One region of the Microbacterium oxydans genome, then DNA from elsewhere that is predicted to be linked to it. Evidence: riboswitches for the same ligand, from Rfam matches in the RefSeq annotation. Region 1 holds a riboswitch; the other holds the start of a gene.

Region 1 (8,234 bases):
GTCTGGTGCGTGGTCTGGAACCCGAACGACCCGGTGAAGCAGTTCGCTCCACCGGAATTCAGCACGACGGCCTCGACCACACGGTCGGCGACGGCCTGCTGCGACCAGATGATCGGGTTCGCCTTGGCGCGGTTGCTCGTGAAGACGGCTGCTCCGACCTTGCGCGGTCCGCGGTTGACGACGACGGCGACATCGGGCTTGCCGGTGGACTTGAGCCCCACGGCCACGCCGGCCGCCTCGAATCCTGCAGGGGCGGTGACGCTCATTGCGTTGCCTCGACGATCATGGTGCGACTCCGTTGACTGAGAGGGCGCGGGACTCGGGAAGACCCAGCGCGATGTTCATGGATTGGACGGCAGCGCCGGCGGTGCCCTTGACGAGGTTGTCGACCGCGGTGACGACGGTCACGCGGTTCGCGGCGCGATCGATCGCGAGACCGATCAGCGCGGTGTTGGCGCCGAGCACGTCGGCGGTGCGCGGGAAGCGTCCCTCCGGCAGCAGCTGGACGAAGGTCTCCTCGCCGTATGCGCTCTGCCAGGCGTCGCGGATCTGCGCGTCCGTCACGCCCTCGACGATCGGCGCGGTCGAGGTGGCGAGGATGCCCCGCGACATCGGGACCAGCACCGGCGTGAAGGAGATGCGGATGCCGTCGGCGTCGGCCCCGGACGCCGCGGCGAGCGCCTGGCGGATCTCGGGGATGTGCCGATGCGTGCCGCCGACCGCGTAGGGGTTCGCGGTGCCGAGGATCTCGCTGCCGAGCAGGTTCGTCTTGAGGCTCTTTCCCGCGCCCGAGGGGCCGACCGCCAGCACCGACACGATGTCGGACGGGTCGATCACACCGGCGGCGACACCGGGAGCGAGGCTGAGGCTCACCGTCGACGCGTTGCAGCCCGGGGCTGCGATGCGCGTCGCCCCGCGCAGGTGCTCGCGCTGCTTCACCCCGTCGACCAGGAGCTCGGGGACGCCATAGGTCCACGCCTCGTGGAAGGTGCCGCCGTAGAACGCGTCCCAGGCCGACGCCGAGGTGAGCCGGTGATCGGCCCCCGCGTCGATCACCAGCGGAGCGTCGCCGAGGGCGTCGGTGTACTGCCCCGACTGGCCGTGCGGCAGGGCGAGGAACACGATGTCGTGGCCGGAGAGGATCTCGGGCGTCGTGTCCTGCAGGGTGAGGTGCGCCAGCGAGCGGAGGTGCGGCTGATGGTCGACGAGAGGCTGTCCGGCGTTCGAGTGCGCCGTCACGGTGCGGATCTCGATGTCGGGGTGATCGGCCAGGAGGCGGAGGATCTCGCCGCCTGCGTAGCCGGATGCGCCGGAGACGGCGACGGAATACGTCATGCTTCTACCTTAACGGTCGGGCCCACGAGGAAATCGGGACCGGGGACGGGGCCGGAGGCGGCGACACCGGCACTCGACCGCCGTGCGTGCACAGGCAGGAGGGCGGGGTCGCCTACAGTCGGCGGCCGCGGCGTCGGCGCACAGCGATGACGCTCGGAGCGAGCGTCGAAGAAGCGGTGGCGGCCGAAGGCATGTCGCGACAGTAGCGCGGCCTCGGCAGCCACCGCAAATCCGACGCGTCATCCGCGGTCGGGCGACTCCAGCGGTGCCGCGAAGAACGCCAGTTCGTGCGCACTGGACACCGCGAACGCGCGATGCATCCGTGCGCGCGTCTCGGCATCCGCTCGGCTCGCGGCTTCCGTGGCGTGGGCGATCGCGGTCCGGGTCGCCTCCTCGAAGGAGGGATCGGCGTAGGTCGCGAGCCACGAGGCGTACGGATGCCGCGGATCGCGGGCATCCTCCCCGAACTCCCCCGCGTGCAGGCGTCGCCCGAGGTCGGTGTACAGCCAGAAGCACGGGAGGACGGCGGCGACGATCTCCGCGTAGTCGCCGCCGAAGGCGACGGAGCGCAGATGGTCGAGGTAGGCGGTGGTCGCCGGTCCCGGCTCCGTCGCGAAGGTCGCCGCGCTGACGCCCTGCGCCGGCGTCAACCACGACGCGTGCAGTTCGAGCTCCCCGACGATCGAGCCGTGTGCGGACTCGGCCCAGAAGGCCTGCTCGTCGGATGTCGGGGCGAGGCGCGCGGCCTCCGCGAGGACGCGGGCGTATTCGCGGAGGTACAGCGCGTCCTGCGCCAGGTACGACAGGAACGGCTCCCGCTTCAGCGAGCCGTCGGCGAGGCCCCGGATGAACGGCAGATCGTCGATCCCCGCCCGGATGCCGGCGATGCCCTCCCACCACTCCGCCGCGATGTCGGCGGCCTCGGGTCGGGCATCCGCTCCCCCGCGCTCCCAGAGCCCGGCGAAGTGGCTGATCGGGCCGTTGCCCTGCCCCACGCGGAGTCCGGCCCCCGCCCGGATCGATTCGCGGAGCCAGGTGCGGGCGGCGTGCACGGCGGCGCCCGGCTCCTCGCCCCGGGCGAGCAGGGTCGCGAGCGCCGACGAGAGCGAGCAGCCGGTCCCGTGCGTGTTCGCCGTGGCGATGCGGGCCCCCGGGAACTCCTGGCGCAGTCCCCGACGCGCGTCGACCAGTGCGTCCGGCGCCTCGTCGCCCGGGAGGTGGCCGCCCTTGACGAGCACGGCCGCGCCGATCTCGGCGGAGAGCTCCTCCGCGGCGTCGAGGGCGTCGGCCCAGTCGGCGATCTCGCGATCGGAGAGCACCGCGAGTTCGGCGAGGTTCGGGGTGATCAGGGTCGCGCGCCCGAGCAGGTCCCGCAGCGCCCGCTCCGCGTCCGGCGCCAGCAGCCGGTCGCCCGACGTGGCGACCATCACGGGGTCCAGCACCACGATCGGCGGGCGGACCTTTTCGAGCCAGTCCCCCACCGTGCGGATCACCTCCGCATCGGCCAGCATCCCGATCTTCACGGCGTCCACGGCGATGTCGTCCGACACCGCATCGAGCTGCGTGCGGAGGAAGGACGTCGGGGGCACGTGCACGTCGCGCACACTCCGGGTGTTCTGCGCCGTCAGTGCGGTGAGCACGGCCATGCCGTAGCCCCCGTTCGCCGCGATGGACTTGAGGTCGGCCTGGATGCCGGCGCCGCCCGAGGGGTCACTGCCGGCGATGCTGAGCACCCGCGGCACGGAGCCCGCGAGCCAACGGCGTCGGAACGCCTCCGCTGCCGCGGCGGGATCGTCGACCGCGCACAGGGCCGAGACCACGGCGAGTCCGGCCGCGCCTGCCGCGTGCAGGGCCTCGGTGTCGTCGATGCCGACCCCGCCGATGGCCACGCACGGGACGGGACTGCTCGCGACGAAGGCGGCGAACCCGTCCACGCCGAGCGGCGCCGGGTGGTCCGGCTTCGTGGTGGTCGGACGGATCACCCCGACGCCCAGATAGTCGACGGTGCCGTGGGGCAGCGCGCGGACCGCCTCGAGGTGTGCCGGAGTGTTCGCGGTCAGACCGATCAGCGCATCCGGCCCGAGCGCCTCCCTGGCGCGGAGCACGGACTCGTCGCCCTGTCCGAGGTGCACCCCGTCGACGCGCGCACCGCGCTCGCGGGCGACCAGTGCGGCCTCCAGGCGGTCGTTCACGACGAGCAGCGCCCGCCCGTCGATCGCCTGGGACAGGGCGACCAGCTGCTCGACGGTCTCGGCGTCGGTCGCGGCCTTGTCGCGCAGCTGCACGATGCGCACCCCGCCGTCGACGGCCCGGCGGACGGTCTCGACGACGCCACGCTCTCCGCAGAGCGCGGCGTCCGTGACGAGATAGAGCGAGAGATCGGCGATCACCGCACGCCCTCCTCGACACGCGCGCCGGCGAGGACGTCGTCCCCGGTCACCGCGGCGAGCGCATCCAGCAGGGCGACGGCGAAGCTGCCCGGTCCGCGGGAGTGCTCCGCCGCCCGCTCGGCCGCGATCGTGTACACGAGGCTCGCGGCCGCGACGGTCGAGAGCGCATCGTGCCCCGTGTCCCTGGCGGCCCCGAGGAAGGCGGCCATCACGGCGCCGAGTGCGCAGCCGCCGCCCGTGACGCGGGTCAGCAGCTCATGCCCGTTCGCGATGCGGAGGACCCGCTCACCGTCGGTGATGAGGTCGACCGGCCCGGACACGGCGACGATGGCGCCGACACGTCGCGCGAGAACGCCGGCGGCATCGGCCGCGGCATCCGTGCTGTCGGTGGCATCCACTCCACGGCCGCCGGCGCTGAGACCGGCGAGGGCGAGGATCTCGGACGCGTTGCCGCGGATCGCGGTCGGGCGCAGCTCGACCAGCCGGTGGGCCAGGGCCGTGCGGACCGGCAGCGCGCCGATGGCGACCGGGTCGAGCACCCAGGGGGTGCCGGATGACGTCGCCCCCGCGACCGCCTCCAGGGTCGCCGTCCGCTGCTCGGGCGTGGGGGTGCCCAGGTTGACCAGCAGCCCGGAGGCGACGCCGGCGAACATCTCGGCCTCGCCGACGATGTCGACCATGGCGGGGGCGGCTCCCAGGGCCAGCAGCACGTTGGCGGTGAATCCGGTCACGACGGCGTTGGTGATGCAGTGCGTCAGCGGAGGCGCCTGTCGCAGCACCCCCAGCAGCGTCGCGGCCGAGCCGGCGAGGTCGATGGTGGAATCAGGACGCAGAAGATCGCTCAATGCGACATCCCTTCGCTAGTACGAACTAGATCAGGTTCGACGGGTCTGTTCTCAGCCGCGGTTCGCGGCACCCCGTGTCACTGCTCAGAGTCTAGCGATGGGCCTGGAATGACGAGCGATCGGCCTGGGGCGTCTCCCGATCGGCCAGGAGGGCCAGCTCCTCTGCCCGCGTGAGGCCGGCCCGACGGTCGCGGTCGACCCCGCGCTCCCGCTCGTCCGCCACGATGCGCTCGACGGTCTCGGCGAGGGGGCGGAGTCGACCCCCGCTCTCGCGGAAGGCGTCGTTCGAGCGGGTCATGAAACCGGTCATCCCGGCGGGCAGCCACAGCGGCAGCGAGCGCGGGCCCGCCCAGTACTCGACCCCGTGGTCGACGAGCCACTCCTCCTCGGCGACCACCCCGTCGCCGGCGTGCCCGGAGGCAGCACGGACCGTCTGCAGCACGTCGGCGAGGGGATGCCGGTCGCCGATCGCGTTGACCGCCCCGCTGCGCGTCGCCTGCACGACGTAGGCGGCGAGGTCGTCGACATCGACGACCTGCGTGCTCCGACCGTCCAGCGGGGGCAGCAGGACCGGACCGTCACCGGCTCGGGCGAACGCCGCGCCCCAGTAGCCGAAGCGGTCGCTGGGGTCTCCGTCGCCCACGATGAGGCCCGGGCGCACGAGGAGGGCGCGCTCACCGAGCGTGGCCACGGCATCCTCCGCAGCGACCTTCTGCGCCCCGTACTCGTACCCGTCACCGGGACGCGCGGCCGGATGCCGGGGCGCGGACTCGTCCGCACCGACGGTCACGTCGTCGGCGTACACGGACAGGGACGAGACATAGGTCCACCGCGCGGCGCGGTCACCGAGGGCATCGACCGCGGCGGCCACCTGCGTCGCCTGCGAGGAGATGTCGACGACGTGGTCCCAGTCCCGGCGGGCGAGCTCGGCGTACACGTCCGGATCCTCCCGGTCGCCGCGTACGAGCACCGCCCCGTCCGGTACAGGGCGCGTCCCGCGGGCGAGACACGTCACCGCCGCGCCGGCATCCCGCCAGCGCCGCGCGATGCGCCCCGAGAGCCAGCCTGTTCCGCCGAGGATCAACACGTCCGTCATGCGTCCCATGTCACCAGCATCCGGACCCGCACGGAAGTCCTTCCGCTCAGAGCAGACCGACGTCCTGCCCGAGTCGATCGAGGCCGTCGAGCACCGGAGTCGTCCACGACGGGTCGGGCCGCCACCCGCGCCACTCGTCGTCGAACGGCCAGTCCCCGGCCCGGAACGAGGCGATCGCGGCGTCGGCGTGCCGCTCGATCTGCGCGGCCTGTTCGGCGCTGAGCCGCCCCTGGTCGATGGCGGCGGCGAGCTCGTCCTCGTCCTTCAGATGGATGCCGCCGTCGGGGTCGATCTCGACGTCGAGGATGTGATCGGACGAGTAGGTCTCCTGATCGGTGCGCAGGTGCGCGTTCTCGAGGTTCACGTACCACCCCGCGAACTCCCAGACCGGGCCGCTGGTGTCGCTCCAGAAGAGCCAGACCGACCACGGCAGGCCCGCCTGCGCGATGCGCAGCACACCGTTGCCCCACCATTCCTCGACGATGCGCGTGCGCGCCTCGAGCCAGCGGCGAGCGAGCGGCACCGAACGCACCCGCTGTCCGTCCGGCGCCCCCTGCGACTCCTGCAGCGTCCCGGGGGCGAGCCACGCCACGAGCCCGCGCTCGTCATCGCGGACCACCCGCATGGGAGAGATCGTGGACGGCTCCCCCGGCTGCCAACCCGGCTTCCGGTAGTGCCAGTCGATCTGCGCACCGGGCGCGAGGAACGGTCCCTCTCCCAGCGGTCGCGCGTCATCCGGGACGGCGGCCGGGGTGCTCTGGGGGAGGATGCTCATCCCGCCACGCTACTCCGGCACCGCCCCGGATCATCCGAGGTGCGACACGGTTCGTCCGCGTCCGACTCAGTCGCGCAGCGCCGCCCCGAACCGCTCCGCAGCGACCTCGACACCGGCGAGCTTGGCCTCGGTGGCCTCGGCCGCCGTGAGCGTGCGGTCATCGGCGCGGAAGCGCAGCGCGAAGGTCAGGCTCTTCGACCCCTCCGGCACACCCTCGCCCCGGTAGTCGTCCACGAGACGCACCGATTCGAGCAGTGCTCCGGCGCCCTCCGCGAGCGCCGCCTGCACCTCGGCCGCGGCGACATCCGCCGGCAGCGTGAGCGAGACGTCCTGCGTCGCGGCCGGGAACGTCGACAGCGATGCGGCGACGACGCGTCCGCTCGCCAGGGTCAGGATGCGATCCAGGTCGAGCTCGAGTACGGTCGCGCGACCGGGAAGATCGGCGTCCTCCGCCACGGCGGGGTGCAGCTCGCCGACGTAGCCGACCTCTTCCCCCGCGACCAGGAGCGATCCGGTGCGGCCCGGGTGCAGGGCGGCGCGCTCGGCCTGCACGACGTCGATGTCGACGCCCGCCGCTGCCGCGATCACCCGAACGGCGTCCAGCGCCTCGACGAGCCCTGCCGCCTCGGCCGGGCGGCCGGGCTGACGCGGGGAGACATGGCCCGTGAGCAGAGCCGCGATGTGGCGGTGCTGCGGCGGGATCGAGGCGTTCAGCGCGGCGAGCGTCTCATCGGACGGGCGCACGCCCAGCGGCGGCACCTCCTCCGTGCCGTACTCGACGCCCGGCTCGGGCACGAACACGGCACCGGTCTCGAAGATCGCCAGGTCCGTGAGGCCGCGCGAGATGTTGCGGTGCGCGGTCTGCAGCAGTCCGGGGATGAGCGAGCGCCGCAGGAAGGGCGCCTGACCGTCGAGCGGGTTCGCCAGGCGGATGCTCGGCAGGTGCTCGCCCGACGCCGACCCGTGCAGGTCGTTCTGCGCCTCGGTGGTGAACGGGAACGCCGGCGTCTCGACGAGACCGGCGGCGGCCAGGGCATCGGCCACGCGGCGACGGCCCTGCTGGTGCGCGGTGAGACCACGTCCGGACGGCGGCGTCGGCAGGACTGCGGGGATGCGGTCGAGCCCGTGGATGCGGGCGACCTCCTCGGCGAGCGTCCACTTGTCCGTGAGGTCGGGACGCCAGGTGGGCGGGATCACGGTCCACCCGGAGCCGTCCTCCGCCGCGGTGACGTCCGCGCCGATCGTGGTCAGCGCACCGGTGATCTCGTCGTCGGTGTAGTCGACGCCGATGAGCCCCTGCACGAAGCCGGCGGGCAGCTCGATGTCGGCGACGAACACCTCGGCGAACAGCGCGCCGCCCTCTTCGGTGAGCGTGCCACCGGCGAGCTCGACCATGAGGTCGGCCACGCGGCGGGCCGCCACGAACGGGATGAGCGGGTCGACACCGCGCTCGAAGCGCTTGGAGGCCTCACTGGGCAGCTTGTGCCGTCGCGCCGAGCGGGCGATGGTGATGGGGTCGAAGTTCGCGGCCTCGATGAGCACGTTCCGCGTGGTGTCGCTCATCTCGGTCGTGCCGCCGCCCATGACGCCGGCGAGGCCGATCGGACCGGACTCGTCCGTGATGAGGAGGTCTTCCTCGTGCAGCGCGCGCTCGACGCCGTCGAGCGTCGTCATCTTCTCGCCCGGGTTCGCACGGCGGACGGTGATCCCGCCGGTGAGCTTGTCGAGGTCGTAGCCGTGCAGCGGCTGGCCGAGCTCGAGCATCACGTAGTTGGTGATGTCGATCAGCACGC
Region 2 (8,234 bases), 980 kb from region 1:
CCGACGGCCAGCTCGTCGCGGACGGTCTTGGCGAGCAGCTGGTGCTCGGGCTCCTGGAAGACCATGCCGATGCGCGTCAGCAGGTCTTTCGACGCCCAGCGGATCGGCGACGCGTCGGCGCCGTCCGCCAGCCGAGCGGATGCCGTCAGCGCTCCGCCGGCGGGCGGGAGAAGACCGGCGAGGGTCAGCCCGAGCGTGGACTTGCCCGCTCCGTTCGGCCCCGTGATCGCGAGCACCTGCCCGGCGTGCATGTCGAGGTCGATGCCGGTGGCGACCGGACGCCCCTTGACGCGGGCGACGGCCAGGCCGCGCGCCGAGAGCAGGGCATCCCCGGGGGCCGACCGCGGAGGAGGGGGCGTGGCCGGCGCATGCCCGGGCACCCAGACACCGTCCGCGGCGAGTCGCGCCCCCTGCGCACCGAGAACCTCTGCGGGCGCTCCGTCGGCGATCACTCCTCCTGCCCCGATCACGATCACACGGGTGATGAGCGGCAGCCAGACCTCGAGTCGGTGCTCCACGACGATGAGCGTCGCCGGCCGCGCCTGCAGCATCCGCTCCACCGCGTCGCGGACCTCGATCACCCCGGCGGGATCGAGGTTCGCGGTCGGCTCGTCGAGCAGGACGAGTCCCGGACGCATCGCCAGCATCCCGGCGAGCGCCAGCCGCTGCTTCTGGCCGCCGGACAGCGCCTTGGTCGGGTGGTCGAGCGGCACGTCGAGCCCGACCGCCTCCAACGCCGACTCCACGCGCGGCCAGATCTCCGCCCGGGGCACGCCGAGGTTCTCGCAGCCGAACGCCACGTCATCCCCTGCACGCGCCAGGATGACCTGCGAGTCGGGGTCCTGCAGCACGAGCCCGGCACGGCCGCGGGTGGCGACGGCGGGAGCACCGTCGACGAGCAGGTCGCCGGTGCTCTCGCCCTCCTCCTCGCCGCCGAGCACGCCCGCGAGGCCGTGCAGCAGGGTGGACTTGCCGGCACCGGACGCGCCGAGCACCAGCACGCGCTCCCCCGGCTCGATGCGGAAGGAGACGTCGCGCAGCGCCCAGGCGAGACGACTCGCGTGCCTCCACCCCCAGCCGCGTGCCTCGACGGCGGCGGGAACGGCCCCGTCCGCCGCCATCAGACGCGGACGCGCGCCTCGCGCCCGGAGCCGAACCGGTCGAGGGCTCCGGTCGCGGCGATGCCTCGCGCCAGCACCCAGGACAGGGCTCCGGCGATGACGGCTCCGGAGATGACCGTGCTGATCAGGTAGATGGTCGTGAAGGCGGGACCGGAGCCGGCGTACCAGAGCACGAGGTTGTTGATCCCGCCGGCGAGGGCGGCGCCCGCGCCCGCGAGGATCGCCACGGGCAGCGACCAGCGACGGTAGAAGAAGAGCAGGAAGATCAGTTCGGCGCCGAGGCCCTGCACGAGGCCGGCCTCGAGCGTGAGGAAGCCACCCCACTGGTTGCCGATGAGCGCGGAGACGACGGCCGCGAGCAGCTCGACGTAGATCGCCGCGCCGGCCTTGCGGATGATGAGCCCGCCGAGCACGCCGGCGAAGAGCCACGGACCGTCGAGGAGACCCTGGACGCCGGGCAGCAGCGGCTCCAGCAGCGCCTTCGGCCCGAGGTAGCCGACGTTCCAGGCCAGGAAGATCAGGCCGGCGGCGACGCCGATGACGCTGGCGACGACGATGTCGACGATGCGCCAGCGCAGGAAGCTCCTGGCCGGGGCAGGTGCCTGCGTCTTCGCGGATGCGGACGTGGATGTGGACGTGCTCATCTGAACTCCTCCCTGCGCTGGCATGACCCAGATCAGGTTCGACGGTCGAAGCGCGATTCGCTCCCTCTCAGCCCGGCTCGCCGGACTCCCGTGGTTGTGCTGACGATCCTACCCGCTGGCGACACCCCGCGCCCCCGGGGCTCCGCGCCGCGGAACGCTCCAGGGATTCGGTACCGTAAGCGAGTGACCGCAACAGATCCCGCCGACGAGGCGACGGGCGTCGTCAGCGACGACAGCTCTCCGGCCGGTGTCCCCTCCGGCCCCGACGAGAGCCTCCCGGTCGCACCGGATGCCGCGGACCCCGCTCACGGCAGCACCTCGTTCGCGGCCGATCGGCTGTTCGCGGGCGACGCGCTGCCGCCCGATGCCTCCGTCGCTCCCGCGATCCCCGTCGACGCGGCCGTGCTCGATGCCCTGTTCACCGGGGACAAGGGGGCCGGCTCCGAGCCCGTCCTCTCGCCCGAGCCCGCCCTCACGCCCGAGGCCGTCCTCTCACCCGAACCGGGCCTCACGCCCGAGCCGGCGGTCCCGACCGACCCCACGCCTCCGCTGACCAAGCCGCCGTTCGTCCCTTCGGGGCGCCGCACCCGGGAGACCTCTCCCGAGGATGCGGATGCGGATGCGCTGGTGGATGCGGCCGCCCCGCAGTGGGCGGATGAGGAGACCACCGCGACCGCGCTGACCTGGGTCGATGCCGCGGAGGTCGCCGCGCACTCCCCGCTCGCGACCCTCGACGAGACGGCCGAGGTCGAGAAGGGCGGCGGCCTCCTGCGCGGCGCACAGCTGCGACCGGCGATCCTCCGTCCGGGGATCCTGGTGCCGCTGGCCACCCTCGTCGGCCTCGTCGCCGCATACGCCGGCACGACGCTGCTCTGGCCGCTGCACGAGGTCCCTCCGGCCGTGGAGTCCGTCGCGTTCGAGCCCGTCGCCGCGCCCGCGGCCGCCGTCACGTGGCCCACCTCGGGCAGCGGAGCGGTCGGCATCGCGGGCATGAGCACCAGCGCATCCGGCACCGCTCCGGTGAGCATCGCGAGCATCACCAAGGTCGTCAGCGCCCTGATGGTGCTCGACCGGATGCCCCTCGCGCCCGGCCAGCAGGGACCCGAGTTCTCCTTCACCTACTGGGACAGCGTCAAGTACTGGGACTACCGGCGCAGCGACCAGTCCGCCCTCGACGTCCCCGTCGACGGCGTGCTGACCGAGTACCAGATGCTGCAGGGCACCCTTCTGGGCTCGGCGAACAACTACATCGACCGCCTGGCCTCCGAGATCTGGGGCTCCGACGAGGAGTTCGCTCGCGCCGCCGAGGTCTGGCTGCGCGAGCGCGGCCTCAGCGGCATCACGGTGGTGACGCCGTCCGGCTTCGACGAGCGCAACGTCGCCACGCCCGCCGCCCTGATCGCCCTCGGCGAGAAGGCGATGCAGAACCCCGTGTTCGCGGAGATCGTCGGCACGAAGTCGGTCGACCTCCCCGGCGCGGGCACCGTCGTGAACACCAACGGCATGCTCGCCGACCCGGGCGTCGTCGGCATCAAGACCGGCACGCTCGTCGGCTGGAACCTCCTCACCGCGAAGGACGTCACGATCGGTGACACGACGGTGAAGCTGTACGCCGCCGCGCTGAACCAGGCGGACGACAAGGCGCGCCTGGCCCTCACCCGCTCCCTGTTCGCTCAGGCCGAGGCGGAGCTGGAGGCGCAGGCACCGGCCGTCCCCCAGGGCACGGTCGTCGGCCGGGTCACCACGCTGTGGGGCGAGAAGGTCGACGTCGTCGCCGACGCCGACGCCGACGTGGTGCTGTGGAACGGCGCGCTCCCCACGTCGACCGCCGCCTTCGATCTCGGCGACGAGCGCGACCAGGACGGCACGGTCGGCACGCTGACCACGGTCGGCCCGATCAACACGACCTCGACGCCGCTGGTCCTCGCGGAAGACGTGGCCGACCCGAGCCCGTGGTGGCGGCTGACCCACCCGCTGGAGCTCCTCGGCATCACGACCGAGAAGCCCTGACCGCTTCACCGACGCCTGGCGCTGCCCTCGACGCGTGGCACTACCGCCGACGCGTGGCACTACCACCGCCGCAGCACTGCCGCCGCAGCACGACGCCCCACCCCGGATGACCGGAGTGGGGCGTCGGCGTCTCGCTGATCAGGCGCGGGGGCCGGAGCCGTCCGCTCCGTCCTCGAGCAGCGACTGAGCGGCGGCGGTCTCGGCAGCCGGGACGTTCGCCCCGACCGAGGCTCCGGCCACCGCGGCGGCCGACTCGGAACGCGCGCTCTCGCCCTCGCCCGCCTCGCCGGTCACGACCACGGGCGCGGACCCGGTGAGCGCGTCCTCGGCGTCGATGTCGGTCGCCGCCTGCTCGAACTGCGACTGGTACAGCCGCCAGTAGGCGCCCTGCGCGGCGATGAGCTCGTCGTGCGTGCCCTTCTCCACGATGTCGCCGTGCTCCATCACGAGGATGAGGTCGGCGTCGCGGATGGTCGACAGGCGGTGCGCGATCACGAACGACGTGCGTCCCTCGCGGAGCGCGGCCATCGCGTGCTGCAGCAGCAGCTCGGTGCGGGTGTCGACCGCCGACGTGGCCTCATCGAGGATGAGGATCGACGGCTGCGCGACGAACGCCCGGGCGATGGTGATGAGCTGACGCTCACCCGCCGACACGTTCGCGGCGTCCTCGTCGAGCACCGTGTCGTAACCCTCGGGGAGGGCGTGAACGAAGCGGTCGACGTAGGTCGCCTTCGCGGCGGCGAGAACCTCTTCGTCGGTCGCGGTGGAGCGGCCGTAGCGGATGTTCTCGCGGATGCTGCCGGCGAACAGCCACGGGTCCTGGAGCACCATGCCGGTGCGGGATCGCAGCTCGTCGCGGGTCACCTCGGCGATGTCCTGACCATCGAGCATGATCCATCCGCCGCTGAGCTCGTAGAAACGCATGATCAGGTTGACCAGCGTCGTCTTGCCCGCGCCGGTCGGACCGACGATCGCGACCGTCTGCCCCGGCTCCACCCGGAACGACAGGTCCTTGATCAGCGGGCGATCCGGCGTGTACGAGAACGCGACGTTCTCGAACTCGATGACGCCCTTGCCCTCCACGAGCTCGGGAGCATCGGCGTCGTCGGCCTCCTGCTCATCCGCGTCGAGCAGCTGGAACACCCGCTCGGCGGATGCCGTGCCGGACTGCACGACGGCGGCCATGCCACCCAGCTCGGACAGCGGCTGCGTGAACTGCTGCGAGTACTGGATGAACGCCTGCACGTCACCGAGACGGAGCTGGCCGTTCGCGACCATCAGACCACCGAGCACCGCGATGCCCACGTAGCTGAGGTTTCCGACGAACATCATGGCGGGCATGATGATGCCGGACAGGAACTGCGCCTTGAAGCTCGCCTGGAACAGCTCCTCGTTCTCGGCCTGGAACTTGTCCAGCGCATCCTTCTCGCGCCCGAAGACCTTCACCAGCGCGTGGCCGGAGAACGCCTCCTCGACGCGGGCGTTCAGTCGGCCGACCTTGCGCCACTGCGTGCCGAACGCCTTCTGCGAGCGGGGTCCGATCACGCCGAAGATGATGCCCATCAGCGGCAGGGTGACGAGGGCGACGAGCGCGAGCTGCCAGGAGATCGAGAACATCATCACGAGCACGCCGATCACGGTGAGCACCGAGGTCAGCGCGCCGGAGAGCGACTGCTGCATCGTCTGCGTGATGTTGTCGATGTCGTTCGTGACGCGTGAGATCAGCTCACCGCGCTGCACCTTGTCGAAGTACGCGAGCGGCAGGCGGTTGATCTTCGCCTCGACCGATTCGCGCAGTCGCCACATGGTGCGCACCATGATCACGTTGATGACGTAGCCCTGGATCCACGTGAGGAACGCCGCCGCCACGTAGATCCCGAGGACCGCGGCGATGACCAGCCGCAGCGCGTCGAAGTCGACGCCCTGGCCGACGGTGAAGTCGCCGAGCGCGCCGACCTGGTTCGCGTAGTCGTCCTGGCCACCCGCGCGCAGCGCCTCGATGACGGTGTCCTGCGGCGTGCCGGCCGGGAAGCCGGGGAGGCCGTCGGTCGACTGACCGAGCTGGATCGAGATGAACCCCTTGTAGACGAGGTTCGTCGCCTCGGCGAGTACCTTGGGCGCCGCGACCGTGAGGACCACGCCGATGGCGCCGAGGATCGACACGAAGACGAACCAGAGGGCCGACGGCTTCAGCAGTCCGATCATGCGCGCGAAGCTCGGACCGAAGTTGTCGGCCTTGCCCGGTGCCACGCTGTCCCAGTCGCCGGAGTTCTGACGGGCCTGCTCCGCGAGCTCGGCCTCGTACTTCTCCTCGGCGGTCAGCTCGACCTCGGCCACTGCTGCTCCTGCCTTGCCACGGCCACGCTTGATCTTGCCCTGTTCGTTGCTCTGCTCGCTCATGCGTCCACCCCCAGCTGCGATTCGACGATCTCGCGGTAGGTGTCGCTCGTCTCGAGCAACTCCTCGTGCGTGCCGACGCCGACCATCGTGCCGCCGTCGAGGACGACGATGCGGTCGGCATCCGTGATGGTCGAGATGCGCTGCGCGACCACGATCTTCGTCACGTGCGGCAGCTCCCGCCACAGTGCCTGGCGCAGACGGGCGTCCGTCGTCAGGTCGAGGGCCGAGAACGAGTCGTCGAAGACGAGGATCTTCGGCTGGTGCACGATCGCACGGGCGATGGCGAGACGCTGGCGCTGACCGCCGGACACGTTCGTACCGCCCTGCGCGATCCGCGACTCGAGGCCGTCGGGCATCTCCTCGACGAAGTCGCGACCCTGCGCGATGTCGAGCGCGTGCCAGAGCTCTTCGTCGGTGGCGTCCTCGCGGCCGTAGCGCAGGTTCGACGCGACGGTGCCGGTGAAGAGGAACGGGCGCTGCGGCACGAGGCCGATGCTGTCCCACAGCGACTCGACGTCGGCCTCGCGCACATCGGTGCCGCCGACGTGCACGGAGCCGCCGGAGACGTCGAAGAGGCGCGGGATGAGCGAGATGAGCGTGGTCTTGCCCGATCCGGTGGATCCGACGATCGCGACCGTCTCGCCCGGCTGTGCGCCGAAGCTGATGCCGGTGAGCACCGGGGAGTCGGCTCCGGGGTAGGTGAACTCGACGTCGTCGAGCGCCACGGATCCGGGGACCGGGAACTCGGTGACGCCGTTCTCGGGCCGCACCAGGGTGGACTCGGAGTCGAGCACCTCGCCGATGCGCTCGGCCGAGACCGCGGCGCGCGGGATCATCATCGCCATGAAGCTCGCCATGATGACGCCGCCCATGATCTGGCCGATGTACTGCATGAAGGCGAAGAGCGTGCCGACCTGCACCGAGCCGTTGTTGACCTCGATGCCGCCGAACCAGATCACGGAGACGACCGTGACGTTGAGGATGAGCATGAACAGCGGGAACAGCAGCACGAACAGCGAGCCGACCTTGCGACCGACGACCATGATGTCGGTGTTGGCACCGCGGAAGCGCTCCTCCTCGATGCGCTCGCGCACGAAGGCGCGCACGACGCGGACGCCGGTGAGCTGCTCGCGCATGATGCGGTTCACGTTGTCGAGCTTGCCCTGGTAGCTGCGGAACAGCGGCACCATGCGCCCGATCACGAGGGCGGCGAGGATCAGCAGCAGCGGCACCGACACCGCGATCAGCCAGCTGAGGGTCACCTCGGTTCGCACGGCGAAGATGATGCCGCCGATGGCGAGCAGCGGCGCGGTGACGAGCATGGTGGCGCCCATCATCGCGAGCATCTGCACCTGCTGCACGTCGTTGGTGTTGCGGGTGATGAGCGAGCCGGCGCCGAATTGCGACACCTCACGCTCGGAGAAGCCGCTGACCTTGCCGAACACATCGGCGCGGATGTCGCGGCCTGCGCCCATCGCGGCGCGCGCAGCGAAGTAGGTCGCGGTGACCGAGGCGATGATCTGCCCCAGCGACACCGCCAGCATGAACAGGCCGGTGCCCCAGATGTAGCCGGTGTCACCGCGCGCGATGCCGTTGTTGATGATGTCGGCGTTGAGGCTCGGGAGATAGAGAGTACCGGCGACGCTGGCGAGCTGGAAGACCAGCACGGCGAGCAGCAGCCATCGATATCGAGACAGATAGCGGACGAGGATTTTTCCCAGCACAGGCGGACTTTCTAGGAAGGATGGAACGGCGGATTTCTCGGCAGACGGATGCCGACCGACAATCGGCCACAAGAAAGAGTGCCACGAACCGCGGACATTCGTATCCCCCTCAGGGAGGACCTTCGCTGACAGCGAACCGCTTCCCGCCGCGACCAGCGCTTTCTGCACACGGGCGAACAACGGGACGACGCTCGCGGCTGCCCCCTCTTGTATTTACGACTTGACACAACTTGTGATAGACATGCGGTACAAACAGAACGGACACCGCATGACTCCGCACCCTGCCTCCCTGATCGACCCGGGCCCGTTGCTCGGCGCCGCCCTCACGCTGCCCG

Evidence for each region. Region 1 has a riboswitch for thiamine pyrophosphate ahead of thiM (hydroxyethylthiazole kinase). Riboswitches for the same ligand answer to the same signal wherever they lie in the genome.
Region 2: another riboswitch for thiamine pyrophosphate. It lies ahead of MME74_RS16370 (ECF transporter S component); the one in region 1 lies ahead of thiM (hydroxyethylthiazole kinase).

What each region holds. Positions count from the first base shown of each region.
Region 1 covers NZ_CP092891.1:2,405,883-2,414,116, forward strand. The annotation lists gene argJ (bifunctional glutamate N-acetyltransferase/amino-acid acetyltransferase ArgJ) at 1-266, opposite strand, end outside; gene argC (N-acetyl-gamma-glutamyl-phosphate reductase) at 283-1,335, opposite strand; gene MME74_RS11580 (bifunctional hydroxymethylpyrimidine kinase/phosphomethylpyrimidine kinase) at 1,575-3,725, opposite strand; gene thiM (hydroxyethylthiazole kinase) at 3,722-4,570, opposite strand; TPP riboswitch at 4,561-4,655, opposite strand; gene MME74_RS11590 (NAD-dependent epimerase/dehydratase family protein) at 4,662-5,666, opposite strand; gene MME74_RS11595 (DUF402 domain-containing protein) at 5,713-6,441, opposite strand; gene pheT (phenylalanine--tRNA ligase subunit beta) at 6,508-8,234, opposite strand, start outside.
Region 2 covers NZ_CP092891.1:3,383,287-3,391,520, forward strand. The annotation lists gene MME74_RS16365 (ABC transporter ATP-binding protein) at 1-1,121, opposite strand, end outside; gene MME74_RS16370 (ECF transporter S component) at 1,121-1,765, opposite strand; TPP riboswitch at 1,756-1,867, opposite strand; gene MME74_RS16375 (D-alanyl-D-alanine carboxypeptidase) at 1,949-3,775, shown strand; gene MME74_RS16380 (ABC transporter ATP-binding protein) at 3,914-6,175, opposite strand; gene MME74_RS16385 (ABC transporter ATP-binding protein) at 6,172-7,899, opposite strand; gene MME74_RS16390 (hypothetical protein) at 8,168-8,234, shown strand, end outside.